One region of the Listeria sp. MAN/IMW/UF464 genome, then DNA from elsewhere that is predicted to be linked to it. Evidence: predicted binding sites of a transcription regulator. Region 1 holds the regulator's gene; the other holds the start of a gene.
The links. Region 1 encodes Rex, which represses fermentation and respiration genes when NADH is low (regulators of the CRP and FNR family bind a similar motif). Its sites were predicted from a motif close to TTGTGAAATATTTCACAA; they were not measured.
Positions count from the first base shown of each region.

Region 2: the regulator Rex is predicted to act here: its motif matches at 1,572-1,589, upstream of pflB (formate C-acetyltransferase).

Region 1 is NZ_JBZWZP010000002.1:245,246-252,639, forward strand. It holds gene AC4PG0_RS08455 (ABC-F family ATP-binding cassette domain-containing protein) at 1-1,123, opposite strand, end outside; gene AC4PG0_RS08460 (redox-sensing transcriptional repressor Rex) at 1,434-2,081, shown strand; partial or broken gene AC4PG0_RS08465 (DUF4305 domain-containing protein) at 2,108-2,312, opposite strand; gene AC4PG0_RS08470 (CPBP family intramembrane glutamic endopeptidase) at 2,314-3,000, opposite strand; gene groES (co-chaperone GroES) at 3,233-3,517, shown strand; gene groL (chaperonin GroEL) at 3,550-5,178, shown strand; gene AC4PG0_RS08485 (hypothetical protein) at 5,372-5,581, shown strand; gene AC4PG0_RS08490 (hypothetical protein) at 5,626-6,018, shown strand; gene mscL (large conductance mechanosensitive channel protein MscL) at 6,075-6,461, opposite strand; gene AC4PG0_RS08500 (hypothetical protein) at 6,522-6,713, opposite strand; gene AC4PG0_RS08505 (copper resistance CopC/CopD family protein) at 6,859-7,394, shown strand, end outside.
Region 2 is NZ_JBZWZP010000002.1:391,443-398,836, reverse strand. It holds gene AC4PG0_RS09195 (NAD-dependent malic enzyme) at 1-389, shown strand, start outside; gene AC4PG0_RS09190 (serine hydrolase domain-containing protein) at 392-1,399, shown strand; gene pflB (formate C-acetyltransferase) at 1,608-3,887, shown strand; gene AC4PG0_RS09180 (BaiN/RdsA family NAD(P)/FAD-dependent oxidoreductase) at 3,933-5,198, opposite strand; gene AC4PG0_RS09175 (zinc metallopeptidase) at 5,310-5,993, opposite strand; gene AC4PG0_RS09170 (DUF1405 domain-containing protein) at 6,079-6,675, opposite strand; gene reoY (proteolytic degradation factor ReoY) at 6,763-7,308, opposite strand; gene AC4PG0_RS09160 (tetratricopeptide repeat protein) at 7,340-7,394, opposite strand, start outside.

The DNA of each region.
Region 1 (7,394 bases):
TAAGAAGGGTAGATTTACCGATTCCGTTTGGACCAACGAGCGCTAGACTATCTTGACGTTTCATTTCGAATGTTAGATTGGAAGCGATGCGCTTGTCTTTGGCGTAACCAATACTTAATTCATCTACCATTAAAACATCTTTACCAGTTTGCTTTTCAAATTGGAAGCCAAAATGAGCCGATTTTTCGTCGCCTTGAGGTCGGGCGAGTACATCCATTTTTTCTAATTGTTTTCTTCTGCTTTGAGCTCGCTTAGTAGTAGAAGCGCGAACGATATTTCTAGCGACAAAATCTTCTAGCTTGGAAATTTGTTTTTGTTGTTTATCGAATTCTTTCCACATTTGTTCAAGTTTAGCTTGTTTTTGACTAACAAATGAACTGTAATTTCCTTTGTAGTGATCAATTCTTGTGCGGCTAATTTCGTATACTTGGTTAACGACTTTATCTAGGAAATAGCGGTCATGAGAAACGATAAGTAAAGAACCATGATAGTTTTGCAAATAGGTTTCTAACCATGCTAGTGTTTCAATGTCTAAATGGTTTGTCGGTTCATCGAGAACAAGAATATCCTGTTTCGCGAGTAATAACTTAGCCAGCGCAAGCCTTGTTTTTTGCCCACCACTGAGTGAGGCGATTTCTACTTCATAATCTTCTGGATAAAAGCGTAAACCGTTTAAAACGGAACGGATTTCTGCTTCATACGTATACCCACCAACTTCTTTAAAAGTGTGTTGCAAGGTATCGTAATCGGTCATCAATGCTTGATATTTTTCCGGATTATTATAAAGCTCAGGTTCCCCAAGACGAAGCTCCATTTTGCGTAAATCTGCTTCCATTTTTCTAAGTGAATCAAAAACACTTAACATTTCATCCCAGATTGTTTTCGTGGATTCAAGGCCAGTATTTTGAGCCAAATAGCCAATTTCGACACTTTTAGGTTTAGAAATTGTTCCGCCGTCATAACTCATTTTTCCAGCGATAATTTTAAGTAAAGTAGATTTACCGGCGCCATTTCGGCCAACTAAGGCAATTCGGTCGCCTGTTTTTACTTCTAATTTAATATTATCTAAAATAACTTCTGCACCGAAGAATTTAGAAATTTGCTGAACTTGTAATAATATCATAATCTCTCTCCTCGAACGTTCTCCTTACTAGTTTATCTTAAAAGCCAAGTAATCGCAATGAGAGAAGAAGGGCTTCACGTATAAGGCAGATTGTGAAAACACTCGCATTATTTGTGATTTTAGCGTAGAATGGAAAAGAAGGAAAACACTAGATATTTTGCGGGACAAACTATTGCTTGAAAATCATGAGCAAAAAGTTTGTGCATTCCTTGTGAAATGTTTATAGTATATAAGCAAGCATGTGAAAGGAAGTACAGTTCACAAAAGCTTCAACTTCAGAAAAAATTTAAAAGAAGAAGGGACAGAAGGCATGATGGAGGAAACAACAAAAATTCCACAAGCGACAGCAAAACGCTTACCATTATATCATCGTTACTTGAAATACCTAGATGAATCAGGCAAGGAACGAGTATCATCTGCGGAATTAAGTGAAGCGGTGAAAGTTGATTCAGCGACTATTCGACGTGATTTTTCGTACTTTGGCGCATTAGGTAAGAAAGGATACGGGTATAACGTTTCTTACATACTCGACTTTTTCAGTAAAACACTTAGTCAGGACAAACAGACAAATGTTGCACTAATCGGTGTAGGTAACCTAGGTACAGCATTATTACATTATAATTTCATGAAAAACAATAATATCAAAATCGTTGCTGCATTTGATGTAGACCCAGCGAAAGTTGGTAGTGTTCAACAAGACATTCCAATTTATCACTTAAATGATATGGAAGAAATTGTTCGTGAAAATGGTGTGGAAGTAGTTATTCTGACAGTTCCAGCTGATGAAGCACAAGTAACTGTAGATCGTTTAATTGAAGCAGATGTTAAAGGTATTCTAAACTTTACGCCAGCTCGTATTAGCGTTCCAAAACAAGTTCGTGTGCACCATATCGATCTTACAACGGAATTACAAACGTTAATCTATTTCCTGGAAAACTATCCAGCGAAAACAGAATAAAAAAACCTGTAGAAGGTAAGCAACACTTACTTTCTACAGGTTTTTTTTACGTCTTTTAAGCCCAGTGATAATAAGGCCAATACCAATACCAAAATCAATTAACATCATGAGTATAAGTATATAGGCAACAAGATCATAACCATATTCAGCCACTCGAACAATAACAAAATAGACAAATACAAGACCAAGCGCAAAATAAAGAAAACTTTGCTTTATTAATGAATTTTTCATATTATCCTCCAATGATTCCAAGACTCACGAGCAAAACAATGGTATTCATTAAAATATGTGCGCCCATCGAAACAGCAATTCGTTTCGTTTTCGTATAAAGAAAACAAAGAATTAATCCGATGACAAAATAAGTAAGTAAAAAGGAAATATCCCCGTGAAGTAGCCCAAAGAATAGCGAACTAATAACTGCAGCCACATGAATGTTCATCACATTACTCAGCCCACCAAAAACCACTTTTCTAAAAACAAGCTCTTCTAAAATTGGCCCGAGAACTGAAATGAAAATCAAGAAAATAGGCGCCGATCTAGTTAAATCAACAAGTAATTCTGTGTTTGCCGATTCACCAATATTCCCAGAAATTAGCGTTAGAATAATGCTACAAATAAATTGTGCTACGTATAACCCAATCACTCCACCAATAATCCACACAATACTCAGAAATGGCGCAGTTTTTTCACCGAGTTCGATTTTATTTTCTTTTGGTTTTCTATAAAGCATTGGAATAATAATGGCGAGTGATAATAAATTAGAAAAAATCGACCATGTAATTACCCCATAAGTTTGAGCATCCGCTGTAGAAATCGAAGTCATACTAAGTAAAATATGTTGAACAACGGGAATCCCAATAGATGCAGAAAATAGTAATAATAAATAAACTAATACAATCGTAATATAACGTTTAGCCAAAAAATACGCATCCCTTCTAAAAACAAGCTCCAGCTAAATGCTTAAAAATAGCGGAAATAGCTCTTCTTATTGTACTAGTTATCACGCTTTACCGCAAATAAGAATTCTTTAATTTTTAAACGTTTTTGCTTGCAATTTTTATTTAGTTTGGTATCATAATAACTGTATTAGCACTCTAATGTGTCGAGTGCTAAAATGAAAAATGTAATTATATCAGAGGAGGTCATTTACATTGTTAAAACCATTAGGAGATCGTGTTGTAATTGAAGTACTTGAAGCAGAGGAAAAAACAGCGAGTGGGATTGTATTACCAGACTCTGCCAAAGAAAAACCGCAATCAGGGAAAATTGTTGCAGTCGGTTCAGGTCGAGTGCTAGATAACGGCACAAAAGAACCGCTTGAAGTTGCAGAAGGTGACACGGTTATCTTCGCAAAATACTCTGGAACAGAAGTGACGTATGAAGGAACTGACTATCTGATTTTACGTGAAAGTGATATTTTAGCAATTACTAAATAATAAAAAAAGAAATAATCGGAGGGAAATATAAAATGGCAAAAGATATTAAATTTAGTGAAGATGCTCGTCGTGCCATGTTACGTGGTGTCGACCAACTAGCAAACGCAGTAAAAGTAACGCTTGGCCCAAAAGGTCGTAATGTTGTTTTAGAAAAAAAATTCGGTTCTCCGTTAATTACAAATGATGGTGTAACGATTGCAAAAGAAATCGAATTAGAAGACCCATTTGAAAACATGGGCGCAAAACTTGTATCTGAAGTTGCTTCTAAAACCAATGATGTTGCTGGGGACGGAACTACAACTGCTACCGTTTTAGCGCAAGCAATGATTCAAGAAGGCTTAAAAAACGTAACAGCTGGAGCAAATCCAGTAGGCGTTCGTCGTGGTATCGAAAAAGCCGTAGCAACTGCTATCGAAGAATTAAAAGCTATTTCTAAACCAATTGAAAGCAAAGAGTCTATCGCTCAAGTTGCTGCTATTTCTTCTGGTGATGAAGAAGTTGGTAAATTAATCGCAGAAGCAATGGAACGTGTTGGTAACGATGGCGTTATTACTATTGAAGAATCCAAAGGCTTTGCAACAGAATTAGACGTAGTAGAAGGTATGCAATTTGACCGTGGCTACACTAGCCCTTACATGGTAACTGATTCTGACAAAATGGAAGCAGTCCTTGAAAAACCATACATTTTAATTACAGATAAAAAAATCAACAACATCCAAGAAATCTTACCAGTTTTAGAACAAGTTGTTCAACAAGGTCGTCCAATGTTAATTATCGCGGAAGATGTTGAAGGGGAAGCTCAAGCAACTCTAGTACTAAACAAACTTCGCGGAACATTTAACGTAGTTGCAGTGAAAGCTCCTGGTTTCGGTGACCGCCGTAAAGCAATGCTAGAAGATATTGCTGTTTTAACTGGTGGACAAGTCATCACAGAAGACCTAGGCTTAGAACTAAAAACAGCTACAGTTGACCAACTTGGAACAGCTAACAAAGTAGTTGTAACAAAAGATGATACAACAATCGTAGAAGGAGCAGGCGATTCCACACAAATCAGCGCTCGCGTAAACCAAATCCGTGCGCAAATGGAAGAAACTACTTCTGAATTTGATAGAGAAAAATTACAAGAACGTTTAGCAAAACTTGCAGGTGGAGTAGCTGTTGTTAAAGTCGGCGCTGCAACTGAAACAGAGCTAAAAGAACGTAAATTACGTATTGAAGATGCCCTTAACTCTACTCGTGCAGCAGTAGAAGAAGGTATCGTAGCTGGTGGTGGTACTGCCCTTGTAAGTATTTACAATAAAGTAGCAGCACTAGAAGCAGAAGGCGATGTAGAAACAGGTATCAACATCGTGCTTCGTTCCCTAGAAGAACCAGTTCGTCAGATCGCGCATAACGCTGGACTTGAAGGTTCTGTTATCGTAGAACGCTTGAAACACGAAGCAGTTGGCGTTGGTTTCAACGCAGCTAATGGCGAATGGGTAAACATGATTGACGCTGGTATTGTTGATCCAACAAAAGTTACTCGTTCCGCATTACAAAACGCTTCATCTGTTGCTGCTCTTCTATTAACTACAGAAGCTGTTGTAGCAGATCAACCAGATGAAAACGGCCCAGCAGCAGGCCCAGATATGGGAATGGGCGGCATGGGCGGTATGATGTAATTCATATCAACCGAACAATAAAAAGATCTCTGAATTTTTTCAGGGATTTTTTTTGAATTAAATTGAAGTTAGCTGCCTTATTTTTATAACAACAAACCAAAACTTGTCACGGGGCATACAATTTTGGGACCTAAAAAGTAATCAGTTCTCTCCTAACCATTGTTATAATAAAAGAAAAGGAGATGCACTTGCTATGAGAGAAAATTCCATTATTGGTCGAATTATTGCATTTTGTGCGATTTGCTTTGCATTTTTTAATCCGAAAACGGTGACTTATTGGCTTGGAGTACGCGCGGAATCTGGGCCGGCTTGGTATCTTACAACAGTTGTCGCATGCGGAATTGCGGTTTTCGTACTGATCGATTTAATCAAAAAAATAAAACGAAGAAAAGCAGCAGAATGATAATTTTCGTGGTATACTACTAGAAAAACGACTAGGAGAACGCCATGAACTGGACACGTATAAGTAGTATTTTAATAGTTGGTTTTACAGCATTTGGAGCAATTTATGGGGGATTATCGATGGTTTTTAAGCCTAGTGGTAGTCTTTTATCACTTTCGACCGGATTGCTTGATGGTTCACCGTTTGTCGATTATTTAATCCCAGGCATATTTTTATTCATATTTGTTGGGTTATTCCATTTAGCAGCACTAATTTATTTACTAAAAAAATTACCACGAACAAAAGAAGTCATGTTTGCAGCAGCGGCCGTACTCGCAGTCTGGATGGTTGTTCAAATACTCATTATCGGTTATGTATTTATTTTACAAATTATCTTCTTAGTAGTCGCTGTGGTGGAAATGTTCTTAGCGGTACAATTAAAGAAACAACAACAATAAAAAAACAGGAACCTTTAGTCAGAAATAATGACTTAGGTTCCTGTTTTTTTATGTGCTTATTTTTGTTGTTCTTTTAATAAATCGCGAATTTCTTTTAAGTATTCTTCTGTTGGAGGTACTGGTGTCTCTTCGGTTGGTTGTTCTTTTTTCTTGATAAAACTAGTAAGTACTTTGACAAAAATAAAAATGGCAAAAGCGATGATGACAAAGTCCACGATGGATTGAATAAATGCACCATATTGAATGACTGATTTTCCAACTTTGAAGCTTAAATCTGAGAAATCAAGACCACCGAGGAGTACACCAACGAATGGCATGATGATGTTATTCACTAAAGATGAAACGATTTTTCCAAAAGCAGCCCCAATAACAACGGCCACCGCAAGATCTAGTACATTCCCTTTTAACGCGAAATCTCTAAATTCAACTAACATTTTTTTCATAAAATTCACCTCCCACATCTCAGTATAAAACATCTAACTGCGATGTGAAAGCAACTGAACTTATTTTAGTAATAAACTGCCGATGTATAGTGTCGGGGCCATTAAAGCATAACCAATAATAATAAAAGTAAGTGTTCGAAGCCAGAAAGAGCCCAAAATATTTGGTTTCCATTTAGCTAAGAGTGCTTGAAGCCACATCGTGATGAGTGTAACAAAAGCAAACATAAAAAATAATTCAACATAACGAAGCATAGAAAAATCCCCCTTGTCCTTTTCTTTCACTATGCCATAATCGCTATATCTTTTGCAATAGCGAGTGAGCCAATTATTTCCATTCAATTCTTGCACGTGATAAGTTAAAAAGAGTAAAACCGTTCGTTCGAAAAAGGAGCAGCAAATGAAATTATTTAAAAGGATCAGTTTTATTTTAATCGTATTATACATATTAATTGTGCCAGTTCAGCATGTTTCAGCGCATGCTTATTTGGAAAATTCAAACCCAGCCGATCAATCGCATATAAAAACAGCGCCAGAAAAAGTAACGCTCGTTTTTAATGAAGAAATTGAAGCGGATTTTCCTTTAATAGAAGTAAAAGATTCAAGTGGGAAGCAAGTAGAAACCGGCAAAACCTCTGTTTCTAAAAAGAATAATCATATGGTTGAAGCGTCTCTACCGGCTGAATTAAAAGCAGATGTCTATTCTGTTTCATGGCGTGTTGTGTCAGCGGATGGACATGCGGTTACGGGGATAATTTCTTTTAAGTTAGGCGATACGAAAGCGACGTTCCAAGAATCGGAAGTTCCCTCAAGTGGAGCGGACTTGCAAATTAGTTCGATTCAAAAAGCCATTTTATACATAGGATTTTCGTTGTTTATCGGTGTGCTTGTTTTTGGGTTAGGACTTTATCCACGAAAAGAACAGATATCAGAAAA
Region 2 (7,394 bases), 150 kb from region 1:
TGATTAAATGGACAGATGGAAAAGCGCTAATCGTAACAGGAAGTCCATCCAAACCCGTGACTTATCAAAATATTACCTATGAAATTGGTCAAGCTAATAACGCCCTTCTATACCCTGGGCTTGGACTTGGCGCACTTGTTACACGTTCTAAATTTATTACAGACGGAATGTTAGCCGCTGCATCAAGTGCCGTTAGTAATCAAATTTCTATAAACGAACTTGGAGCTGCCCTCTTACCACATGTTCGTACACTTAGAGAAACTTCCCGCGCGGTTGCTATTGCGGTAGCGAACCAAGCAATCAAAGAAAATATCCACCAAGTTGAGTTAGCAAGTGTCACAAAAGCTGTCGAACGTGAGATGTGGCAACCAACTTACAAAGGAGTTTAAGTATGTTTTATAAAACGAAGCAATTACTAGATCAACTTGTCCAAAACGGGTCCACTCCAGGAATTAGCTATCAAATCAAAACAAATAACCTCGAAGAAAATAGAATAATGGGTTTAAAATCCGTTTTCCCTGAAGCACAAATCCTCCCTAGAACGACAGACAACATTTATGATATTGCTTCTTTGACCAAGGTAATTGCTACGACAACACGTGTATTACAACTTATTGAACAAAAACATTTCCAGTTAGAAGATCCAGTACAATCCTATCTTCCTGATTTTAAGTACGAGAATGTTACTATTTTACATTTACTCACCCATAGCTCTGGCCTTGCACAAAATATTCCAAACTACAAAATGGATGCTAAAGAAGATGTTAGAAGCTATGTTTTTGCAACGGCTCAAGTGAATTCACCTGGAACTCAGGTCACCTATGCTGATGCTAATTTTCTCTTGCTCGGTTATTTGATTAGTAAATTTGATGGAAATTATGAGCAATCAATTCAAAAAAACATCTTAGAACCGCTGAAAATGTCACACACTAGTTTTCATCCAACTGATAAAAGCCAAGTCATTCCAACTGAACTAGACCAAACGCGCGGTTTAATCCAAGGTGATGTGCACGATTTCAAAGCCTGGACCGCCAAATCGGGCACTGGACACGCGGGACTTTTCAGTACACTCGCGGATCTTTCAAAATTTCGAGATGCGCTAATTTTACAAAACGGCGCCCCTATTCTTACTGAAAAAACACTACAAATAATGCAAATTAATCATACGCCTGGGCTAAACCGGACGCGCGGCCTTGGCTGGGATCTCCGCGGCGACTCTGTTTTATATCATACAGGATTTACTGGCACTTTTATGGTGCTCGATTTACAAAATCAAGCAAGCCTCATCGTTTTATCTAATCGCGTTCACCCAAGCCGTGCCAACCCTAATTTTGTCTTAAAAAGAGATAGCATAGTCGATACTTTTTTAGAAGAAGTGACTGCAAACAAAGAAGTCTAGCCTTAACGCTAGGCTTTTTTTTCTATAAAAAACTGTATTAACACAGCCTTTCAAAGCCTTTTTTAGTTATATAAAAGAAATTTATTTTCTTTCCATTTTTATATTGTTTTCGTTTTCACAAAGGAGTATGCTGTTCAATGAAGAAAGATTCTAAGAACAAGTTTCTGATTGTAAGTGAAAAGAAACACAATTGAAGGAGGAAATATTAATGACAAAAGCATGGGATGGTTTTAAAGGAACCGCATGGCAAGAAAACATTAGTGTAGGACAATTTGTTCAAGACAACTACACTCCTTATGATGGCGATGAAAGCTTTTTAGAAAAGAGCACACCAAGAACAACTAAACTTAATGAAAAAATAAATAAACTTGTAGAAGAAATGGACGCAAAAGGTGGCGTTCTTGATATGGATAACGCAATCGTATCAAACGTTGCCTCTCACAAAGCTGGTTACGTGGACAAAGAAAATGAAGTAATCGTTGGTTTACAAACAGACAAACCTTTCAAATTAGCATTTATGCCAAATGGTGGTCTTAGAACTGCAGAACAATGTTTAACAGACAATGGCTATTCTATCGACCAAGAATTACATGACTTTTATGTAAAAAACCGTTCCACTGCAAATGATGGTATTTTTAGAGCATATACGGATGATATTAAACGTGCGCGCCACTCGCATATCGTTAGTGGTCTTCCAGATGCATACTCTCGCGGAAGAATCATCGGCTTATACCAAAAACCAGCACTTTACGGAGTGGATCGTTTAATCGCTGAAAAACAACAAGATTTGAAAAAAATTGCGATTTCTTCTGATGAAAATATTCGTCTACGTGAAGAAATCTGGTTACAAATCAAAGCACTTAAAGACTTAATCGTTTTAGGTAACGAATATGGCTTAGAACTCGGCCGTCCCGCTGAAAACGCAACCGAAGCTGTACAATGGACATACATGGGCTACCTTGCTTCAATCAAACAAGCAAACGGTGCTGCAAGCTCATTTGGTCGTATTCCGATTTTCCTTGATATTTACATCCAACGTGATTTAGAAAAAGGAATTATCACAGAATTCGATGCACAAGAATTAATCGAACAATTAACTTTAAAATTAAGAATGGTCCGTTTTGCAAGAACAGATGGTTACAACGAGCTTTACGCTTCCAACCCAACATTCGTAACAACTTCTATGGCTGGTATGGGGGCAGATGGTCGTCACCGCGTTACAAAAACAGATTATCGTTTCTTACACTGCTTAGATAACCTAGGAAACTCAGCAGAACCAAACTTAACTGTCCTATGGGATGCTCGTTTACCAGAAAGCTTTAAAGAATATTGTATGAAAATGAGTGTAAAACATTCCTCCATTCAATATGAAAATGATAAATTAATGCAAGAAGAAGGCTACGGCGATATGCAATGTATCAGCTGTTGTGTGAGCCCACTTAACCCAGAAGCAGACAAAGACAAAGGTGAAACTCATAACCTGCAATATTTCGGAGCTCGTGTCAACGTACTAAAATGTCTTCTAGGCGCTATCAACGGTGGTAAAGATGATCTTCATAAAAACCAAGTATTCGACGTTGTAGAACCAATTACAACAGAATACCTTGAATACGACGAAGTTCTAGATAAATTCGATAAATCAATGGACTGGTTAACAGACACTTATGTAGATGCAATGAACATCATTCACTTTATGACAGACAAATACAACTACGAAAGCATGCAAATGGCCTTCCTACCATCAAAAGTAACTGCCAACATGGGATTCGGTATTTGTGGATTCGCGAATGTAGTAGATAGCTTAAGTGCGATTAAATATGCCAAAGTAAAAACCATCCGCGATGAAGATGGCTTTGTATATGACTATGAAGTAGAAGGCGACTTCCCTCGTTACGGTGAAAATGATGACCGTGCCGATGACATTGCCGTAATGGTTCTAAAAATGTTCAAAGACAAATTAGACTCCCATAAACTTTACAAAGATAGTGAAGCAACTGTTTCTGTTTTAACAATCACTTCAAACGTTGCTTATTCTAAACAATGTGGTAACTCCCCAGTGCATAAAGGACCTGTATTCGATGAAAATGGTAAAATCATCAAAGAACCAGAATTCTTCAGCCCAGGAGCTAACCCTTCTAACAAAGCAAAAGGTGGTTTCTTAGATAACCTTGCCAGTCTTTCTAAATTACCTTTCCACTATGCAAATGATGGAATTTCCTTAACAATCCAAGGAGCTCCAAAAATGTTCGGTAAAACAACCGAAGAACAATACCATAACCTTGTTGGTATTCTTGATGGTTACTTTACAAAAGGTGGTCAACACATCAACTTAAACGTTCTTAACCACGACGAAGTAATCGAAAAAATCAAAGCTGGTATCCCAGTAATCTTACGTATCAGCGGCTACTGCTTAAATACAAAAGATCTAAACGAAGAACAAAAAATGGAACTTTGCCAAAGAATGTTCCACGAAAAATTAATCGGTTAATAATAAAAAGTACCAAGTCTGATTTTCCAAGACTTGGTACTTTTTTTATATGTTCGACACTTCCGCCGCGTAAGCCCCAGCCGTGTGTCCAGTCACTAATGCACACGTAATATTATAACCACCCGTGTACCCATTAATATCAAGTATTTCCCCGCAGAAAAACAACCCTTCCATCAATTTAGACTGCATCTCTTTTGGTTTGATTTCCTTCACAGAAACTCCGCCGCCTGTTACAAATGCCTTCTCAAAATCAAGCGTGCCATTTACTTCAAAAGTGAAATCCTTTAATAACTGGATAAATTGCTCAATTTTTTTCGGGCTTACTTGTTTGTATTCAGCCGTCTCATCCAGTTCTGCTTTTTCCAGTAAAAACAATAATAGTTTTTCTTGTAAAAGCGAACTTAATGAATTTTTCAATGCTTTTTTTGGGTTTTCTTCTAGCAGCTTATAAACCTCTTTCGAAAGTTCCGCAGCTGATACATTCGGGAACAAATCAAGACGCATTTTCACCGCACCCGCGCCCGTTTTCTTTAGTTCACGAAGGACAAACATACTACATCTAAGTGCTGCTGGTCCAGATACGCCAAAATGGGTAAAAATCATATCCATTTGATGCGTAATAATCGGCTTTCCTTTTGCATTTAAAACAGACAAAGATACATCCCGAAGCGACGTCCCTTGTAACACTTTTTGCTTAATAAAAGGCTCACTGGACGTAATCGGCACTTCTGTCGGATATAGCTCTGTAATCGTGTGTCCTGCTTTTTTCGCCCAAGCATAGCCATCTCCTGTCGAGCCCGTCCGAGGAACAGATTTACCACCCACTGCGACAATTACTGCGCTCGCTGAAATCTCTTGCCCGTCTTTTAGCGTCACACCTTTTACATGGCCATCCTCGTAATCCACTTGCTTCACAGCGGTTTGCATGTAGATTTTCACGCCAAGCTTTTCCATCCGCTGAATCATCGCCTCAGCAACAGAACGCGCGCTGTTTGATACCGGAAACATTCTGCCGTGATCTTCTTCTTTTAGTGCCACACCAAGTCGTTCAAAAAAACGAATAATATCTTCATTGTCAAACGCATGAAACGCACTATATAAAAAGCGACCGTTACCCGGAATATGTTTAATGATTTCTTCTGCTGGACGCCTGTTCGTTACATTACAACGTCCGCCACCAGACATAATTAATTTACGCCCTAACTTCGGTCCTTTTTCAATTAATAAAACTCGTTTGTTTTTCTCCGCTGCACTGATTGCTGCCATAAGTCCTGATGGTCCGCCACCAATGACAATTACATCATAATCCATTGTCCCGCTCCTTTACTTTATCCGAGTATAAGTATAGCAAGCATTCATCTCACTGCCAAGCTTTTTTCACCAAACAAAAACCCGAGAAAATTCTCAGGTTCGTCGTTTATTCTAATTTCGATTCATATTGGTAAAAATGAGGAGTAATCTTAGAAGTTCAAGTACCGCAACAGCCATCGCAGCAACATAAGTCATCGCCGCAGCACTAAGTACTTTTTTCGCTTGTGGAAGTTCCGATGATGATACTAGTCCGCCACTTTCTAATTGAACAAGCGCACGTTTACTAGCGTCAAATTCAACAGGCAGGGTAATTAATTGGAAAAGCACCCCTACTGCCATCAAAATAATCCCTAATAGCATAAAACTAGCTACATTTGCGAGCATCCCGATAATGAGGAACACCCAAGAAATATTCGAACTAAACATCGTTACAGGAACGAGCGCGGAACGAAAACGCATAAACGCATAGTCCTGTTGATCTTGAATCGCGTGCCCTACTTCATGGGCTGCAACTGCTGCCCCAGCGATAGAACGACCGCGGAAATTAGCTTCAGAAAGAAACACGGCTTTTTTTCTAGGATCATAGTGGTCACTTAACATCCCTTTTGTTTCATGAACAGGAACGTTGGTTAATCCATTTGTATCCAAAATATGACGTGCAACCTCGGCACCAGTTAAACCATTTGCCACACCAACTTTGGAATACTGGGCATAGGTAGTTTTAACTCGATACTGCGCCCAAAGAGGGATTGCTGCAACGATAATAAAATAAATAATATACTGACTAAACGACATCTAATCATCTTCCTCCTACTACAATTTTTCGGTAAATATCCTTATCTCTTAGTATAGATGAACCCGTACTAAGACTCAACATCTTTCACTCATGATGAGGAAATTCTAATGAACGGTGACCTTTTTTTATCGTTTTATCATATACAAGCCATAAAACCATAACCGTTAGCCAAAAAGTTGCATAACCGATTTCAGGTAAGTATTTTTCTAATCCCATATAAATCGGCATTTGGCCAAATAAATAATCAATCACATCATTATGAAACACCCAAACAGCCGCTATCATAAAATGCCCTATACGGAAACGATAAAATGGTGCATATAAAATCCCTTCTAGCGCCATAAAACCATGCGTTAAAATTAGAACGACACCAGCCCAAACAATCGTCTTTTGCTCAAACATATAAAAAATATTCATGCCAATTGCCCATAAACCATATTTTACTAAACAGACAAAAGCCAGTGCCTCCATTAGCGGCCAGTGCTTTTTGGCAAGAAAGGCTACTAAAGTTAGAGTGAAGAATAGAATCGCGGTTGGACTATCTGGGACAAATAGCCAAAAACGCGGCTCTGTAATTTGTAATTGTGGTAAATACCATATGTATCCGTAAATCGCCCCTAGTAAATTACCGAAAAACAGCAATCGTAAAAAAGAGCGATTTGCAAGTAAACTATAAAACAAATGATTCCAACTCCTTAAAAAATCCTAGCATAGCAATAAAATGAAGCACTATTTCACTCCATTTTATTACTAACTAGGATTTATTTCTTATTCTTTTTCTGTATCCATTTGCTGTAAAATACGAACGAGCTTATGGAATGTCGCTTCATCACGAGTATCAAGCGCTTCATCGATTTGTTGTAATAATTTTTCTCTTGAAAATTGGTGCACAGATTGATAAATAAGCGCATCCGCCATTTCTTTTTCCTCTTCAGCAAGCTTCACTGCCGCAAAAGGATTGTCTTCACGAACAAGGGCATATTCAGGTGAGGTCATTGCCTCTTCAAAATGAAGTTCGACATACAATTCCTCGTCCCAGTTTAGCCGAATATCATGAAAAGCTTTTTCTGGATCTGTTGTCATTATGTTACCTTTGAAAAATAGGAATGGTTCGGATTCAACCCCGTGAGCACTAAGCGAAAGCCCACGCGCACATCCTTCCAAATTATCAACAAAATGAACATATTTTACAATTTGATCATGGCCAGCAATATAATTTAAAACCCACATTGCTTCTCTAGTTTTCATCTGGTGTTTGTTTAAAAACCAGCGAATAAAATCTTTCTTCTCGTCTATTGAAATGGATGCCTTCATCTTTCCTCAGTCCCTTCCTTCATTCTTTTGATCAATCAAATAAAGATAAAATCTCAGTATCTTCTGGTTCAAGTTCTAAATAGCTA